3 regions of the Vibrio crassostreae genome follow, and region 2 is predicted to be linked to each of the others. Evidence: riboswitches for the same ligand, from Rfam matches in the RefSeq annotation. Region 2 holds a riboswitch; each other region holds the start of a gene.
What was found. A riboswitch is a leader RNA that binds a small molecule or an ion and turns the genes downstream of it on or off. The one in region 2 is predicted to bind thiamine pyrophosphate.

Region 1 (5,433 bases), 320 kb from region 2:
CCAGTATCACGGAACTCTTGTGATTTTTGACGCATTCCCTCCAACGGGTTATCTAGCATCTTAATCTCTATAGCCTGATCTGCGGCTACTTGTTCTGTGTCTTTCGCATACTCTCGAACTTCTTGAGAAATCTTCATCGAGCAGAACTTAGGTCCACACATAGAGCAGAAGTGAGCAACCTTGCCCGACTCTTGTGGCAGGGTTTCATCGTGGAAAGAACGTGCTGTTTCTGGGTCTAAAGCTAGATTAAATTGGTCTTCCCAGCGGAATTCAAAACGAGCTTTAGATAATGCATTATCTCGGATTTGTGCGCCCGGGTGCCCTTTTGCCAAGTCTGCAGCATGTGCTGCCAGCTTGTAAGTAATCAAGCCAGTCTTAACATCTTCTTTATTGGGTAAGCCCAAATGCTCTTTAGGCGTTACATAACAAAGCATCGCACAACCGTACCAACCAATCATCGCCGCGCCAATTCCAGAGGTAATGTGGTCATAACCCGGTGCGATATCTGTAGTCAGCGGGCCTAATGTATAGAAAGGCGCTTCATGGCAGTGCTCCAACTGCTCGTCCATGTTCTCTTTGATAAGATGCATAGGTACATGTCCAGGGCCTTCAATGATCACCTGAACGTCGTATTCCCAAGCTACTTTGGTTAACTCACCTAGAGTACGTAACTCCGAGAATTGAGCCTCATCGTTGGCATCTGCAATAGAGCCTGGACGTAGGCCGTCACCCAGTGACAGAGCGACATCATACTTCGCACAGATCTCACAGATCTCGCGGAAGTGTGTGTATAAGAAGCTTTCTTGATGATGTGCAAGACACCATTTCGCGATAATAGATCCACCACGAGAGACAATACCAGTCACACGTTTAGCCGTCATAGGTACGTAACGAAGCAGTAAACCTGCATGGATAGTGAAGTAATCAACGCCCTGCTCTGCTTGTTCAATCAAGGTATCGCGCATCACTTCCCAGTTAAGGTCTTCGGCTACGCCATTCACTTTCTCAAGCGCCTGATACATAGGAACCGTACCAATTGGCACTGGGCTGTTACGCAGGATCCATTCGCGAGTCTCGTGGATATTACGGCCAGTAGAGAGGTCCATTACGGTATCGCCGCCCCAGCGGGTTGACCATACTAACTTCTCAACTTCTTCTTCAATTGAAGAGCTTACTGAAGAGTTACCGATATTGGCGTTCACTTTCACTAAGAAGTTTCGACCAATAATCATCGGTTCTGATTCTGGGTGGTTGATGTTTGAAGGGATAATAGCTCGACCTTCAGCAACCTCTTTACGCACGAACTCAGGAGTGATTTCTTTCGGCAGGTTTGCACCAAAGTTATGGCCAGGGTGTTGATGGTTAAGCTGCTCATCAGCGAACTTCTGACGTCCCATGTTCTCACGTATGGCAATGTACTCCATTTCAGGTGTGATAATACCCTGACGAGCATAGTGCAGCTGAGTAACACATTGGTCGCCAGTAGCGCGACGAATTCGAGGCAGGTTTCCGTAACGAAGGTCGTCTAGGGTTTCATCTTCTAAACGTTCTTTGGTGTAAACAGAGCTTACATCATCAAGCAATTCCGTATCACCACGCTCTTCAATCCATTGCTCTCGCAACTTAGGAAGGCCGCTATAAAGGTCTATTTCATGCGTAGGATCGGTATAAACACCGGAGGTGTCGTAGACATGAATAGGCTCATTAGGTTCGAATACAGGCTCTTTTTTGGTACCACCAACAAGGCTATCTGCGAGTGAAATTTCTCGTACAGGAACTTGAATATCCTCTCGAGAACCTTGTATGTAAGCTTTTTTTGAATTTGGATAAGGTTGTACGGATAAAGAATCGATGAAATTCTTCGCTTCCAGTCTTGCTTGTTTACGACTCGACATAGCATTTTTCCTTGGCTTTTAGCCATTATTTATAGGGATAAAAATGCTTGACGGATTAGATGCTACAAGAGGGATCACGGTAAGAAATACAGTTGTGATCTGGAGATAGATCTCTAGAAGGATTCTAGTTAGATATCTACTCTTGTTCCCTTCGCAGGTACTAGCCTGATCAGGTTCAACGGATCCCGAGTTAACGGTCTCAGCCATATGGCACTCCGACAAGTTCGATCGAGTATATAAAAACGGCTTGGATAAACCAAGCCGAGTTGTTAACAAATCGTAAGAAAGTTTTAAGACTTTATCAAAAGTTGGAAGCCGATCCATGCAGCTGAGATACTGAGAACCACGTTGAGCAGCACATTGAGCCCCATCTTAAAGAAAGCGCCCTGCTGCATAAGAAGCACGTTATCCATCGAAAATGTAGAGAACGTAGTCAATGCTCCAAGGAAACCGAGGCCAATGATCTGTCTCCATGGCTCCGTCGCAATCATCTCATTCTCGAATGCGGCAATGAGCAAGCCCATAATCAAAGAGCCGATCACGTTAACGGTTAGCGTACCATAAGGAAAACCACGCCCGAGCATCACCACACATAACTCTGAAATCAAATAGCGCGAACAAGCACCGAATGCGCCACCAATGGCAATAAAACCTAAAATAGATAACTGACCCATGAATCCTCCCAAATAACAGTCCCTATATTCTAGCTTTACCGCCGATAAAAGCGAGGGTAGAAACTTAGAATGCATGCGCAAAAATTAAACGTTACAGGTGTCACTTAACTTCAATATATCCCATTAGTCCCGTTTTCATGTGCTCAATGACATGACAGTGGTACATCCAACGTCCTGGGTTGTCTGCAACAAATGCAGCTTTAGCACGGCCGTTTTTTCCAAGTAACACAGTATCGGTATGGAAGGGCTCTTCTATTTTTTTACCATCAAGTTCCAATACAGTGAATGTATGACCATGAATATGAATTGGGTGATGGTACTGAGTGACGTTCTTGAGGTCGAATATATAAGTTTTACCTAACTCCAAAGTCGCCAACGGGTCTGGAACACTGTCTTTACTCATTCCCTCCCACGCACGTTTATTCGTAAGCCAAAACTTAGGCATCGACTTCCCATCTTTAGATACCGGTGATACCGCCCCTTCCCACTCAAACACAAAATCGATTTCTTCTGCATTAGCGAGATTTAAGTTAGGCACAGGATTGAGGGGCAATAAAGGAAGTGTTTGGCCTTCGATTAACGTTGAATCAACAGCCTCAAACTCACACAAGGAAAAAGGAAAACGCCCTTTCATTTGAAGGACACTCACTCGCTCCCCCGCCTTGGGAGCAATCAGCCCGAGATCGACACGCATACCTGGGCCAATCTTGTGTTGAGTCAGCTTATAAGGTGTCTTTACAGGGTTACCATCAATAGCAATGACCCATGCTTCAGCCCCCTCAATGGCTATAGGATAGGTAATCGTGTTATCAACATTAGCGATACGCAGCCGAGTCGTTGCATGCTGCTTCAATTTATAGATAGGTTCATGTACTCCATTAACGCTACTCCACTCTCCTGGCGTGCCCATACGAGCGCTGAGGCGAGGGATCATCAAGTCTTTCCACTGACCTTGTTTGTCGATATGCCAATGTTTAAGCATCAGAGCATGCTCTTCATCGAACTGAACTGCCGCACTCTCTTCGACAATAATAAGCCCGACCAAGCCCATACCAAGTTGCTTAACACTGTTCATGTGTGGGTGATACCAGAATGTACCCGCATCTGGTGGCGTGAACTCATAGACAAACGTTTCACCGGGCATAATCGGAGGCTGACTTAAGAAAGGAACCCCGTCCATTTCAATCGGAATTCTCAGGCCATGCCAATGAATTGTGGTCGGTTCTAATAGCTTGTTGGTAAATCGAATCGTTACCTTTTCGCCTTGTCGACAGCGAATAATCGGCGCTGGAGTCTGTCCATTAAAGGCTAAAACATTAGTACTAAATCCCTTCACCAACTCAGCGGTTGAAGGCTCAGCTGTTAAGTCATAAACGAACTTTCCTTGCTCATCAACAGACCGCTTCATTGAGCAAGCTGGTAGGACGGTTAGTGCAGATATAGCGAGAGATGATTGAATAAACTTACGACGGGAAATATCCATATTTGTTGCCTTTTAGTAATAACGACCAAAATGTAACAAAATATTGAGAATAATTCTCATAAAGAAGTATGGTTTGTGCTGTCGATTGTTTATAAAAGAAGCTGAGATAAGTAAGCACTTACACTTTTCAGGCTAGGTTCTGTTAAAGATAGGAATTGTCGAATAAATAGAAAGCAAAAAGGCTCTAGCATTTCTGCTAGAGCCTTAAATATGACAGGGGTGGACTGGGCCGGTACTCCGGAGATTAGACCGGGCTGGCTACTCTGCTCACAACATTGCTTCGTAGAAGCAACAGATATAAAAAAGCCCCAGCATTTCTGCTGAGGCTTTGATATGGCAGGGGTGGAGAGATTCGAACTCCCAACACGCGGATTTGGAATCCGCTGCTCTGCCAATTGGAGCTACACCCCTAAAACTTTTTACTACTTCAGATTCGAAAAAACCTCGCACTAGGCGAGGTTATCGAATAAGTGGCGGAGTGGACGGGACTCGAACCCGCGACCCCCGGCGTGACAGGCCGGTATTCTAACCAACTGAACTACCACTCCGCAGTGGTCAACTCACTAAGTGAGCGTCCATATCTCCAGGTTGGTCAACCTAAAGATTTAATTTAAAGCCTGGCGATGTCCTACTCTCACATGGGGAAGCCCCACACTACCATCGGCGCTATTGTGTTTCACTTCTGAGTTCGGCATGGAATCAGGTGGGTCCACAATGCTATGGTCGCCAAGCAAATTTTGCTTTTACTTTCAGTTTTTAAAAAACTGAAGGCAAAATAATCTGGAAAACTGATTTAAAAGTCTCTTCAAACTCATTCAAGCGTTTGGTATTTCTTTGAGTCCACAAAACCCCTTGGGTGTTGTATGGTTAAGCCTCACGGGCAATTAGTACAGGTTAGCTCAATGCCTCGCAGCACTTACACACCCTGCCTATCAACGTCGTAGTCTACGACAACCCTTTAGGACGCTTATAGCGCCAGGGAAAACTCATCTCAAGGCTCGCTTCCCGCTTAGATGCTTTCAGCGGTTATCGATTCCGAACTTAGCTACCGGGCAATGCCATTGGCATGACAACCCGAACACCAGAGGTTCGTCCACTCCGGTCCTCTCGTACTAGGAGCAGCCCCTTTCAATTTTCCAACGCCCACGGCAGATAGGGACCGAACTGTCTCACGACGTTCTAAACCCAGCTCGCGTACCACTTTAAATGGCGAACAGCCATACCCTTGGGACCGACTTCAGCCCCAGGATGTGATGAGCCGACATCGAGGTGCCAAACACCGCCGTCGATATGAACTCTTGGGCGGTATCAGCCTGTTATCCCCGGAGTACCTTTTATCCGTTGAGCGATGGCCCTTCCATTCAGAACCACCGGATCACTA
Region 2 (5,433 bases):
TGATGAAGGCTATTGGGTTACATTCATACAATAAACGTAGCTTACCTTGAGGGTGGCTTTCTGTACTTGGGTACAGGTAGATGCCGCCTTTAAGCAGGTTACGGTGAAAATCAGATACAAGAGAACCAATGTAGCGAGAAGTGTAAGGGCGATTATCACTTGGTTCGCTTTCCTGACAGTATTTTATGTACTTCTTAACACCTGTAGGGAAACGAATGTAGTTACCTTCGTTGATTGAGTAAATTTTACCTTCGTCAGGGATCATCATATTTTCATGAGACAGACAGAAGGTACCCAATGATGGGTCGTAGGTGAAGCCATTTACGCCTGCACCAGTTGTGTATACAAGCATGGTTGAAGAACCATAAATTACGTAACCTGCGGCCACCTGCTTATGTCCAGGTTGTAGGAAGTCTTCTTGCGTTGGTGGAGTTCCAATCGGTGATACTCGACGGTAGATAGAGAAAATGGTACCAACCGATACATTCACATCGATGTTTGACGAACCATCAAGTGGATCCATCAGTACAACGTATTTTGCGTTTTTGTTGAGCTCTTTATTGAAGGCAACGGCTTCGTCTTCTTCTTCACTCGCGACGCCACAAACTTGATCTCGAGCTTCAAGTGCGGCTTTAAATTTGTCGTTAGCATACAGGTCTAGCTTTTGTTGCTCTTCACCTTGCACGTTGTCTGTACCAACAGCGCCAGTAATGTCGACAAGACCTGCTTTGTTAATTTCGCGGTTAACAATTTTTGCAGCAAGGCGAATTGATGACAAAAGGGATGATAGATCACCGCTTGCATGGGGGAAGTCATTTTGTTTTGCAACAATGAACTCACCAAGGGTGCGCATCTCAGACATGTTATTTCCTTAAACTTCTCTGAATATTAGGGGGGATTTGAGCACTATTGAATTTGCCTCTTGTACGGGCTTTATTCATCTAGACGCTTACCTAAATTCTAAAGGCTAGATCTTTTTAATGGTAATGAACTAAGCGACGCAGATCTCACTTACTATGTCGACTAAATTTGTTTTGCATTGTCACTCGCTTTTAATCGTCATTTAATGATAATGAGTGTTAGCTGTTTTAATTAGGCATCGTTTATTTAGCCAAGCGTTTGGAAGCAATTTATGCATATTCATATCTTAGGAATTTGTGGCACCTTCATGGGTGGTGCTGCGGTATTGGCTCGTCAATTAGGTCACAAGGTTACCGGTAGTGACGCGAATGTGTACCCACCAATGAGCACTTTGTTGGAATCTCAAGGGATTGAAATTATTGAAGGGTTCGACCCAAGCCAATTAGAACCAAGGCCGGATCTCGTGGTGATTGGCAATGCGATGAGTCGTGGCAACCCCTGTGTTGAGTATGTATTGGATAACAACTTTAGATACACCTCAGGCCCGCAATGGTTGCAAGAGTTCTTACTGCATGACCGTTGGGTATTGGCGGTATCGGGTACGCATGGCAAGACAACAACATCGAGCATGCTGGCTTGGGTCTTAGAGGACTGTGGCTATGCACCAGGCTTTTTAGTTGGTGGTGTGTTGGGTAACTTTGGTATTTCTGCTCGTCTTGGTGAAAGCATGTTCTTCGTGGTAGAAGCCGACGAGTACGACAGTGCTTTTTTTGATAAACGATCTAAGTTCGTCCATTACCACCCAAGAACCTTGGTGATGAATAACCTAGAGTTCGATCATGCGGACATCTTCGATGATCTTGAGGCAATTAAACGTCAGTTTCATCACTTAGTGCGCACTGTGCCAAGCAATGGCCGTATTTTCTCACCTAAGCAAGATACGGCTATTCAAGACGTTCTATCTCGTGGCTGTTGGAGTGAGACTGAATCGAGTGGTGAACTCGGTGATTGGGATGCGAAGAAGCTGGTTAAAGACGGCTCTAAATTTGAGGTTTACTTCCAAGGCGAATGCGTTGGAACTGTCGACTGGGATTTGGTTGGCGACCATAACGTCAATAATGCTTTGATGGCGATTGCAGCTGCGCGACATGTAGGGGTGACACCTGATTTAGCGTGTGAATCGTTGGCGAAGTTCATCAACACCAAACGTCGTCTAGAGTTTAAAGGCGAAGTGGCAGGCGTTTCTGTCTATGACGATTTTGCACATCACCCAACGGCAATTGAACTTACGCTGGGCGGCTTACGTAATAAGGTCGACACGAAGAAAATCATTGCCGTGCTAGAGCCTCGTTCTGCCACCATGAAACGTGGTGTGCATAAAGAAACCCTGGCTGATTCGTTGAAGCAAGCGGATTCTACCTACTTATTCCAACCGGAAAACATTGATTGGTTGGTACAAGATGTTGCGGACGCTTGTCACCAATCGGCACACGTGAGTGGTGACATGGATGCATTCGTTGCTAAAATTGTCTCAGAGGCACAAGCGGGCGACCAAATCTTGGTAATGAGTAATGGCGGTTTTGGTGGTATTCACCAAAAACTGTTGGATGGGTTGGCACTCAAAGGCTAATGGCGTTCACGACCTTATAATTTGAAGTAATTGAGAACATGACAAAACACGATAAAGCGATAACTCTTGCTTTCACTGGCGCATCCGGTGCGCCTTATGGCTTGCGTTTACTTGAATGCCTTTTGGCGGCCGATTATCAGGTCTACTTGCTGATTTCATCGGCAGCACGAGTGGTATTGGCGACCGAGCATGAACTCAAGCTACCTGCTGGGCCGGATGCGGCGAAACAAGCTTTGGTTAAACATCTTGGGTGTGACCCCGAAAAGCTGGTGGTGTGTGGCAAAGATGACTGGTTCTCGCCGGTTGCCTCTGGATCAGCAGCGCCGAAGCAGATGGTGGTGTGTCCATGTTCTGCAGGAAGCTTGGCTTCAATTGCACATGGCTTATCGGATAACTTGATTGAGCGAGCGGCAGATGTGGTCATGAAAGAGCGAGGCCAATTGTTGTTGGTGGTTCGTGAGACGCCATTTTCGACGCTTCATTTAGAGAACATGCACAAACTCTCAACCATGGGCGTGACGATCATGCCTGCGGCTCCGGGTTTTTATCACCAACCTAAGTCGATCGAAGATCTGGTCGATTTTATGGTGGCGCGTATTTTGGATCATCTTGGTATTGAGCAAGGTTTAGTGCCACGTTGGGGTTACGATCAACGTAATTGATCCAAACTTGATAGCTTATTGTTAAAATTCGAATTACAATTCTGAATACTCATCGGGGAGCAAACCATTCAGATAATGAATGCGAGCTGAGATCAAGCAAGTGCTTGGGACCCGTAAACCTGAACCAGATAATGCTGGCGTAGGAATTGAGTTAGGAACAACTTCTACCGTTCTCCTCCCTCAAACCTGTGCCGCTCAGACCATGGAGAGCGTCCAGTGAAATTCACATTAACAACCCTTGCTGTTACTACAGCCATCTCTTTTTCTGCCGTTGCTGCAGACAATACTCTAACTGTATATACCTATGATTCTTTTGCTGCGGATTGGGGCCCTCGTCCTGCCGTTGAAAAAGCATTTGAAGAAAAGTGTGGCTGTGATGTGAATTTTGTCGCGCTAGAAGATGGCGTGTCTATTCTTAACCGCTTGCGTCTTGAAGGTGGTAACAGCAAAGCAGACATCGTGTTAGGCCTAGATAACAATCTAATGGCTGAGGCGAAAGCGACGGGCTTATTGGCTGATCACAGTGTTGATACGTCATCAGTGACACTTCCTAACGGTTGGAACGACAGCACCTTTGTTCCTTATGATTTTGGTTACTTTGCCTTTGTATATAACACAGAGAAACTAGCAAACCCGCCTAAAAGCCTGAAAGAGTTGGTTGAGCAGCGTGATGATCTGAAGGTTATCTACCAAGATCCACGTACTTCAACACCAGGCCAAGGCATGATGTTATGGATGAAATCTGTTTACGGTGATGAAGCAACGGCAGCTTGGAAGAAGCTAGCTCAGAAAACCGTTACGGTAACCAAAGGTTGGTCTGAAGCTTACTCTATGTTCCTAGAGGGTGAGTCTGACTTGGTTTTATCTTACACAACGTCTCCGGCTTACCATATCATTGCAGAGAGCGATTCTAAGTACGCAGCAGCGAGCTTCGAAGAAGGGCATTACACTCAAGTTGAAGTGGCTGCTAAGGTTAAAGGCAGTAGCAACGAAAAGCTTGCTGATGAGTTTATGGCCTTTCTCCTAAGTGATGAGTTCCAATCGGCGATGCCTACAGGTAACTGGATGTACCCAGTAACGGGTGTCGAGCTACCAAAAGGTTTTGAGCAGTTAACTGTACCGCAGAAGGCGCTGAGCTTTAGCTCTGAAGAGATCGCCGAGAAGCGCAAGCCTTGGATTCGTGAATGGCAGAGTGCACTTACTTTCTAACGTACTTTTAAAAACTAGCTTTCTGTATTTAAAGGTTCATTCGACATCAATTGAGTGAGCCATTTACGGTAAAAATCAATCTATGATAAAGAAAACACCTAAGGTCGGGATCTGGGTTGCGATACTCATTACCGCCTTCGTGGTTTCAGCAGTTGGGGCATTGCTTAGCAATGCCCCTTCTCTTGATATCAGCCAAGTATGGTCAGATCCTTACTATTGGCATGTAACGAAATTCAGCTTTTATCAAGCGACATTCTCAACAGTGCTGAGTGTTGGTTTTGCTATACCTATTGCGCATGCTTTGTGTCGTAGACAATTTTTTGGACGAGCCTTGTTATTAAGGTTGTTCGCGTCGACCTTGGTTCTGCCTGTGTTGGTCGGAGTATTTGGCTTGCTGGCGATTTACGGCAACAGTGGTTGGTTAGCTAAGTTCTTGGCGAACTTCGACATTGAGCTACCATTCTCGATTTATGGCTTGAATGGTATTTTGTTGGCGCACGTTTTCTTCAACCTGCCTTATGCCAGCCGTTTACTTCTGCAAGCGTTAGATACCGTGCCTGCCGAGCAACACAAGCTGTGTGCTCATTTGGGCATGAGCCATTGGAATAAATTTAAATGGGTTGAATGGCCGAGGCTAAGACAGCAATTGCCTCATGTGTGTGGCTTAGTCTTCATGTTGTGTTTCACCAGCTTTGCTACCGTGATGGCGTTGGGTGGTGGTCCGAAATCAACCACCATTGAGCTAGCCATCTATCAAGCAATCAAATTCGACTTTGACCTGCAAGCTGGCGCGTTGCTCGCGATATGGCAAATGCTGTTGTGTGGCGTATTAGCTGTGAGTATTCAGCGTTTGTCTAAGCCTATATCTGTGACGGCTAGTCAGCTGTCGGAAGAGAAGTATTTGGTCAAGGACAGCTGGTGGTCAAAAGCTTGGGATAGCTTTTGGATCATCATAGTCTCAATGCTGGTATTGCCGCCCTTAGCGATGGTTATTTTAAGTGGTATTAACTCTCAGGCGCTCACTGTACTGAGCAGCGAGCCATTTTGGGCTGCGTTAATGACCTCGGTTCG
Region 3 (5,433 bases), on a different replicon from region 2:
GATGCCATAGCCAAGCCACAGCATCAATACTGGAGCAATCGCAAACACGGGGATCGCTTGGCTAGCAATTAAGATAGGCAATAGCCAACGTTTCAATGGATCAAACATCAACATCTGCAAGGCGAAAAACAGCCCCATAGACAAACCTAGCAATAGCCCAAGTAAGATCTCTTGCGCAGTCACCCAAGTGTGTTTGAGCAACACATCGTAGCGTTCAATCAGCTTGAGGAAGACTTCTGCGGGAGCCGGCAGAATGAAGCTTGGCATCTCAAAGATAACCACCACCATTTGCCACAAACCAAGAATCACAGCACTGCTGATGACCAAACGCATAACAGGGTTCATTTGGCGAGGATATGTTGTGCTAGCCTGCGCGTTAGTTGAACGAGTCACAGCTTCGCTTCGCGTTAGATCATTCATAATCACGCTCCAACTGGTCTAAGATCGCCTGTTGCAACTCGGCACACTCACCATCGAGCACTCGTGGCGTTGACGTGTGAGGCACAGATAAAGAGTGAGCACTCGCCGGTGTGCCTTGCAACACATACAAGTTATCCGCCAAACGCACCGCTTCTTGTGGATCATGGGTGATCAGGACAACGGTTTTATCCCTTAACAGTTCACACGCTAAGGTCTGTAACTTGTGTCTCGTTACCGCATCCAGCGCAGAGAACGGCTCATCCATCAGCACCACTGGTTTGTCTTGCATTAAGGTGCGAGCCAAAGCAACACGTTGACGCATACCACCAGACAACTGATCCGGCATCGCATTCGCATAATCAGCCAAACCAACCGCAGCGAGCAACTCGAGTGCTTGATTGGTTTGCAGTGCTTTGTCAGAAGCTGGATTTTGAAAACGATGACTCAGGCAAACATTGTCGATGACCGATAGCCACGGCAGTAACAAATCTTGCTGCGCCATGTAAGCGATGCGATCCGTTAAAGGTAATTCATCAGACGTTGCCAATGTGCCCTGCCACTCCACCCTATCGTCCAGTAAGCCTGCCAGATAACGCAATACCGTGGTTTTTCCGCAGCCACTTCGACCCAACAATACCGTCCACTTACCTGCGTTTAAGCTAAGCGACAACCCAGACAAGGTCGCGTGCTCACTGTCGTTATAGCGTAAGGAGGCATTGCTGAGTTGAACACCAACCGTATTAACGGACATTGCCATGTCCAGCGAAGAAGTGATTGACAGGGCCATGACCTTGACCGACTTGCAACTCATCAGCATGAGCAATCGCGCGAGAAATGTATTGTTTTCCTAGGTCGACAGCCTCTGGAAGCGTGTTGCCTTGCGCTAAGAAAGAAGCAATGGCAGAAGAGAGCGTACAACCCGTGCCATGGGTGTTTTTGGTCGGAAAACGCTTCGCGCTAATCACAGCAGATGTGGTTGGTAGAATCAGTAAGTCGTTACTGTTTTCATCTTTCTCCAAGTGACCGCCTTTTAGCAGTATCGCTTTAGCACCTAAAGCGCGCAGGTCTTCAATCATATCCTGCATTTCAGCTTCGCTTTCAGGTACCGGTTTACCCGTAAGTGCTGCGCCTTCTGGCAAGTTCGGGGTAATGATATCTGCCAACGGAATCAGCTCTTGCTTTAGCGTAGTAATGGCAGCGTTTTCTAAAAGAAGGTCACCACTGGTTGCAACCATTACAGGATCAATCACTAAGTGCTTAGGCTGGTATTGCTTAATTTTGTCCGCAACGACTTTAATGATTTGCGAATCCGCCAACATACCGACTTTTACTGCCACGATATTCAAATCGGTAAATACTGCGTCTAGTTGGCTAGCGACATGCTCAAGTGGGATTGGAAAAATGGCTGACACGCCTTGTGTGTTCTGAGATGTAATAGCGGTAATCACCGAACAAGCGAAACTACCCGTTGCAGACATGGCTTTGATATCAGCTTGGATCCCTGCACCACCGCCGCTGTCAGATCCAGCGATCGTCAAAACAATCGGAGTATTCGTGCGAATCAAACCATCAGCAGAGTGCTGTAATGTTGAGGCTTTTGGAGTTAAGTCTTTTGAAATAGAACTGTGTGTCATTGTCGCTCCTACTATCTTACAAGACGTAGGAGAACGAACACTGATCGAAGGAGAAGTCGCATTAGGCTCATGAAAGCTTTCATGGGTGCAGACGTAGATCGAGTGCTTATAGTTCCCTACGCCAGTATTAACTGAATCAGGTTCAACGGGTCTCGATTAACGATCTCAGCAAACACCAAATAAGGTATATGCCCCCCGACTATTGATAGCGATAGTAACAGCACTCTCACAACTGAGATACTGATTTTATTCATTTATAAGATTCACGCATGAATAAAATTCAATTTAGCTTTCTTCACTCACTCTGAAACAAGTGCCTAAACAAGTGCTTAGACTAGCGATTAGACAAATGCTTAGCGCTGCTCTTGAGTTGGTTGTGACTGGATAAACAAGCACAGCACAATCAGGAACATACCTAACCATCCTGCCGATGGAATCAACTCTCCAACAATACACACGGCAAGTACCGCGGCAACAACTGGTTCAAGCAAGGTAATCAAGTTGGCACTGCTCGCGGTGACATGTCGCAGGCCAAAACTGAAGGCGATATAACCCATGCATTGAGGAATTAACGCCAAGTAACTCACGACCAATATATTGGTATTCGATGCGAACAGGTTATTCCCTGTAAACCAGAGCGTTGGCAACAACAGCATCGCACCGAGGCCAAAAATACTGCCCATCGCCGCTTGTGACTTAATCCCTTTATCGATCAGTGCCTTTGTCGCCCAAGAATAAATGGCATAGCACAGGCCTGCCACCAAACCTAATCCAATCCCCAAAAGCTTCAGGTCGTCGCCAGAGTCACTCTCCGATGATGATTCTGAAAATACCAACAACCCAATACCCACGACACCAATCGCAAAGCTAGTGAGCCAACGTTTGTTGATATTATTGTTTTTGCTAATCAGACACTCTAGCAGCGCAGAAAAGAAAGGTGCGGTAGCAATCGACACCACCGTGCCTATTGCGACACCCGATAATTTCATCGAAGAGTAGAAAGCCAAAGGATAGATCGCTAAAGCCAGTGCACTCGCCGCTAACAGCTTTTTGTTGAGCAAAAGCTTATCAAGTGAAGATAAAATCTTTCGATACGCCAAGCCCGCTTGCATTAGGCCGCCGACACCCATAGAGAAAGCACCAATCGCTAATGGGCTTAGATCAGGCGCAAAACTTGCGGCGGTGCCTGTCGTGCCCCATAAAATGGAAGCAAACAAGATGGATAAAGTGCCCGTTTGGAATTCGTTGACGCGATTGATGGCAAGATTCATTTCTATTACCCAATTTTCAGTTGTGAAATAGATAATAATGAAGATTGATAAAAGTTAGTTTGCCGAAAGGACGCTATTGTTGTTTCTAAAGACTGTCTTTCATTGAGCCTAAAAACGCCCTTGGAGACATCCCAAAGTGCTGAGAGAAGCGGCGACTGAAAGCAGAAACATCACTATATCCCACATTTTCAGCGATCAATTGAACAGGTAAATCTGTGTGGGTTAACAAGGCTTGAGCTTTCTCCATACGATATCGAGTGATGTATTTAAGCGCACTGATACCCAGGCATTCTTTGAAGCGTTTTTTAAATTGAGTGGGACTCAAACAGGCCGTTTCTGCAAGTTGTGATATGGATAACGGTTGTGTGTAATTATCCGCTATCAGCCTTTGTACCGCACGAATTCGAGGGTCGATGCTCTTGCTTACTTCTTGTTGTTCTAAAAGCAGTGAAAACACATCCAAGATAGACGATTCAATGCCACTGTCTACTTGATATTCCAGCTGCTTCTCAACGAACAGTAAGAAGCTCATCAAAGGTGGTGTTATCGTGAAAACCGAGAGCTCATGCTCTAACAAGTGCTGCGGTAACTCTGCCATATCTGCGACAATAAACCGTGCTGCTTCATCCGCCTTAAAGGCATGCGCTGTGGTTACCGGAATCACCACGCATTCACCTACGGCCACTTTGCCGACATATCCAACCATCTCAAGGTTGATACTCCCTTGGATCGGCAATACCAGTTGATGATGGTCATCATGAGCATGGGTATTAAATTGCTTGGTGTAAGATCGAATGCTTAAGCTAGATTTCATGAGCAACGCCGGAGTACATTTCGCTAGGTTAAAGTAAGAGACACAACGTTACATTATCACTTCCCTAGAGTCACACTCAATACTCATCAAATTCATGCGAGCTAGGTGACATGATCAAAAACGGCCTCTAAATAAGAGACCGTTTTTATTAAAAATCGTCATTCACATCAAGCTTAGAATGACACTTGGCTATCTTGACCAACCGTTACTTGCACGCCGTTTTGAACATCATAGATTTCAAAACCATCAGCAACCGGATCAGCATTATCTTCACCACTGTCATGTTGCGCAGTACAGGTATAACCCAATGAGTAAGTACCTGGGTCAATGAAGCCCAGTGAGAACTCATAGTTCGTCTGTGCTTCATTCATTGTCACTGACGCTGAAGTTACCGGTTTCACTTCATCACTGCCGCCAATTGGAGCCATGTCAGCTTGTTCAACATTACCTTCATACAAGTAGATCGACTGAACAAATGTATTATCACCACCGTTACAAGTGTCATAAGTAGAAAGAGCAACAGTGCCTTCAATATTTCCCGTCTCAACCGTATTGATAAGGCTTACAGACGTTCTTTGAATAGTGTAATCAGGGTAAGTCGAACTGTTCTTTAGGCCGCGTCGAAGATCGAACTCGACAACAAAGTCGTTACTCTGTTCGTTCACATTAAATGAGTTATTAAAGTAAAGTACGCCAGCTTTATCTTCTTTTCCCACACCTTGCGGACACGCGCCTTCACCTTTCACCGTTAACTCACGGGTCGTATCATCGTTTTCTATCACGTAAGATGGATCTGTTGGATGATCGCCATCATTGGCAAACACACACAACTTATAGCTGCCTACCGGAATGACCTCATTTTCAATCAAAGGAAGTGCATCGCTGCCTTGGTAATCCAGCAAATTCACACTTAATGGAATCGGATCCTCACCATCTGGCAAAGGATCGCCATTTTCATCAACGTAATCGCCGTTTTCGTCCGTTTTATACACATCATATATCATTGGCGAACCTCCCCCTTGAGGAAGTAAAGCGACCTTACTGAATGTCACGGTGACGTCTTTAACATCATCAATGGGCGCATCACTCACGCTTAAGGTAATGGGTGTCGTGCTGCTTGATGAACCTGAATCACCACCACAACCAACAAGCCCAGCCAGCACAAGGCTCGCTAAAGCGGTTTCCTTTAAATACTTCATAACTAGCTTCCTATAAATCACTGCTCAATAAAGGGCTTAGTTTGTTGCCCTCTTATTCATTTCCTTAATGTGGCTCATAGATAAACCGCGCTTAT

Region 1: linked by a shared signal. The riboswitch ahead of thiC (phosphomethylpyrimidine synthase ThiC) and the one ahead of thiB (thiamine ABC transporter substrate binding subunit) in region 2 are both predicted to bind thiamine pyrophosphate.
Region 3: linked by a shared signal. The riboswitch ahead of thiD (bifunctional hydroxymethylpyrimidine kinase/phosphomethylpyrimidine kinase) and the one ahead of thiB (thiamine ABC transporter substrate binding subunit) in region 2 are both predicted to bind thiamine pyrophosphate.

The regions. Positions count from the first base shown of each region.
Region 1 covers NZ_AP025476.1:3,411,583-3,417,015, forward strand. The annotation lists gene thiC (phosphomethylpyrimidine synthase ThiC) at 1-1,895, opposite strand, end outside; TPP riboswitch at 2,025-2,123, opposite strand; gene crcB (fluoride efflux transporter CrcB) at 2,186-2,569, opposite strand; gene OC193_RS15415 (multicopper oxidase family protein) at 2,670-4,052, opposite strand; tRNA gene OC193_RS15420 (tRNA-Trp) at 4,387-4,463, opposite strand; tRNA gene OC193_RS15425 (tRNA-Asp) at 4,524-4,600, opposite strand; rRNA gene rrf (5S ribosomal RNA) at 4,668-4,783, opposite strand; rRNA gene OC193_RS15435 (23S ribosomal RNA) at 4,916-5,433, opposite strand, start outside.
Region 2 covers NZ_AP025476.1:3,089,976-3,095,408, reverse strand. The annotation lists gene fbp (class 1 fructose-bisphosphatase) at 1-862, opposite strand, end outside; gene mpl (UDP-N-acetylmuramate:L-alanyl-gamma-D-glutamyl-meso-diaminopimelate ligase) at 1,133-2,491, shown strand; gene OC193_RS13855 (flavin prenyltransferase UbiX) at 2,530-3,153, shown strand; TPP riboswitch at 3,197-3,316, shown strand; gene thiB (thiamine ABC transporter substrate binding subunit) at 3,370-4,362, shown strand; gene thiP (thiamine/thiamine pyrophosphate ABC transporter permease ThiP) at 4,445-5,433, shown strand, end outside.
Region 3 covers NZ_AP025477.1:1,056,846-1,062,278, forward strand. The annotation lists gene OC193_RS20530 (ABC transporter permease) at 1-420, opposite strand, end outside; gene OC193_RS20535 (ABC transporter ATP-binding protein) at 413-1,171, opposite strand; gene thiD (bifunctional hydroxymethylpyrimidine kinase/phosphomethylpyrimidine kinase) at 1,161-2,054, opposite strand; TPP riboswitch at 2,151-2,262, opposite strand; gene OC193_RS20545 (DMT family transporter) at 2,408-3,325, opposite strand; gene OC193_RS20550 (helix-turn-helix domain-containing protein) at 3,411-4,139, opposite strand; gene OC193_RS20555 (DUF4382 domain-containing protein) at 4,313-5,338, opposite strand.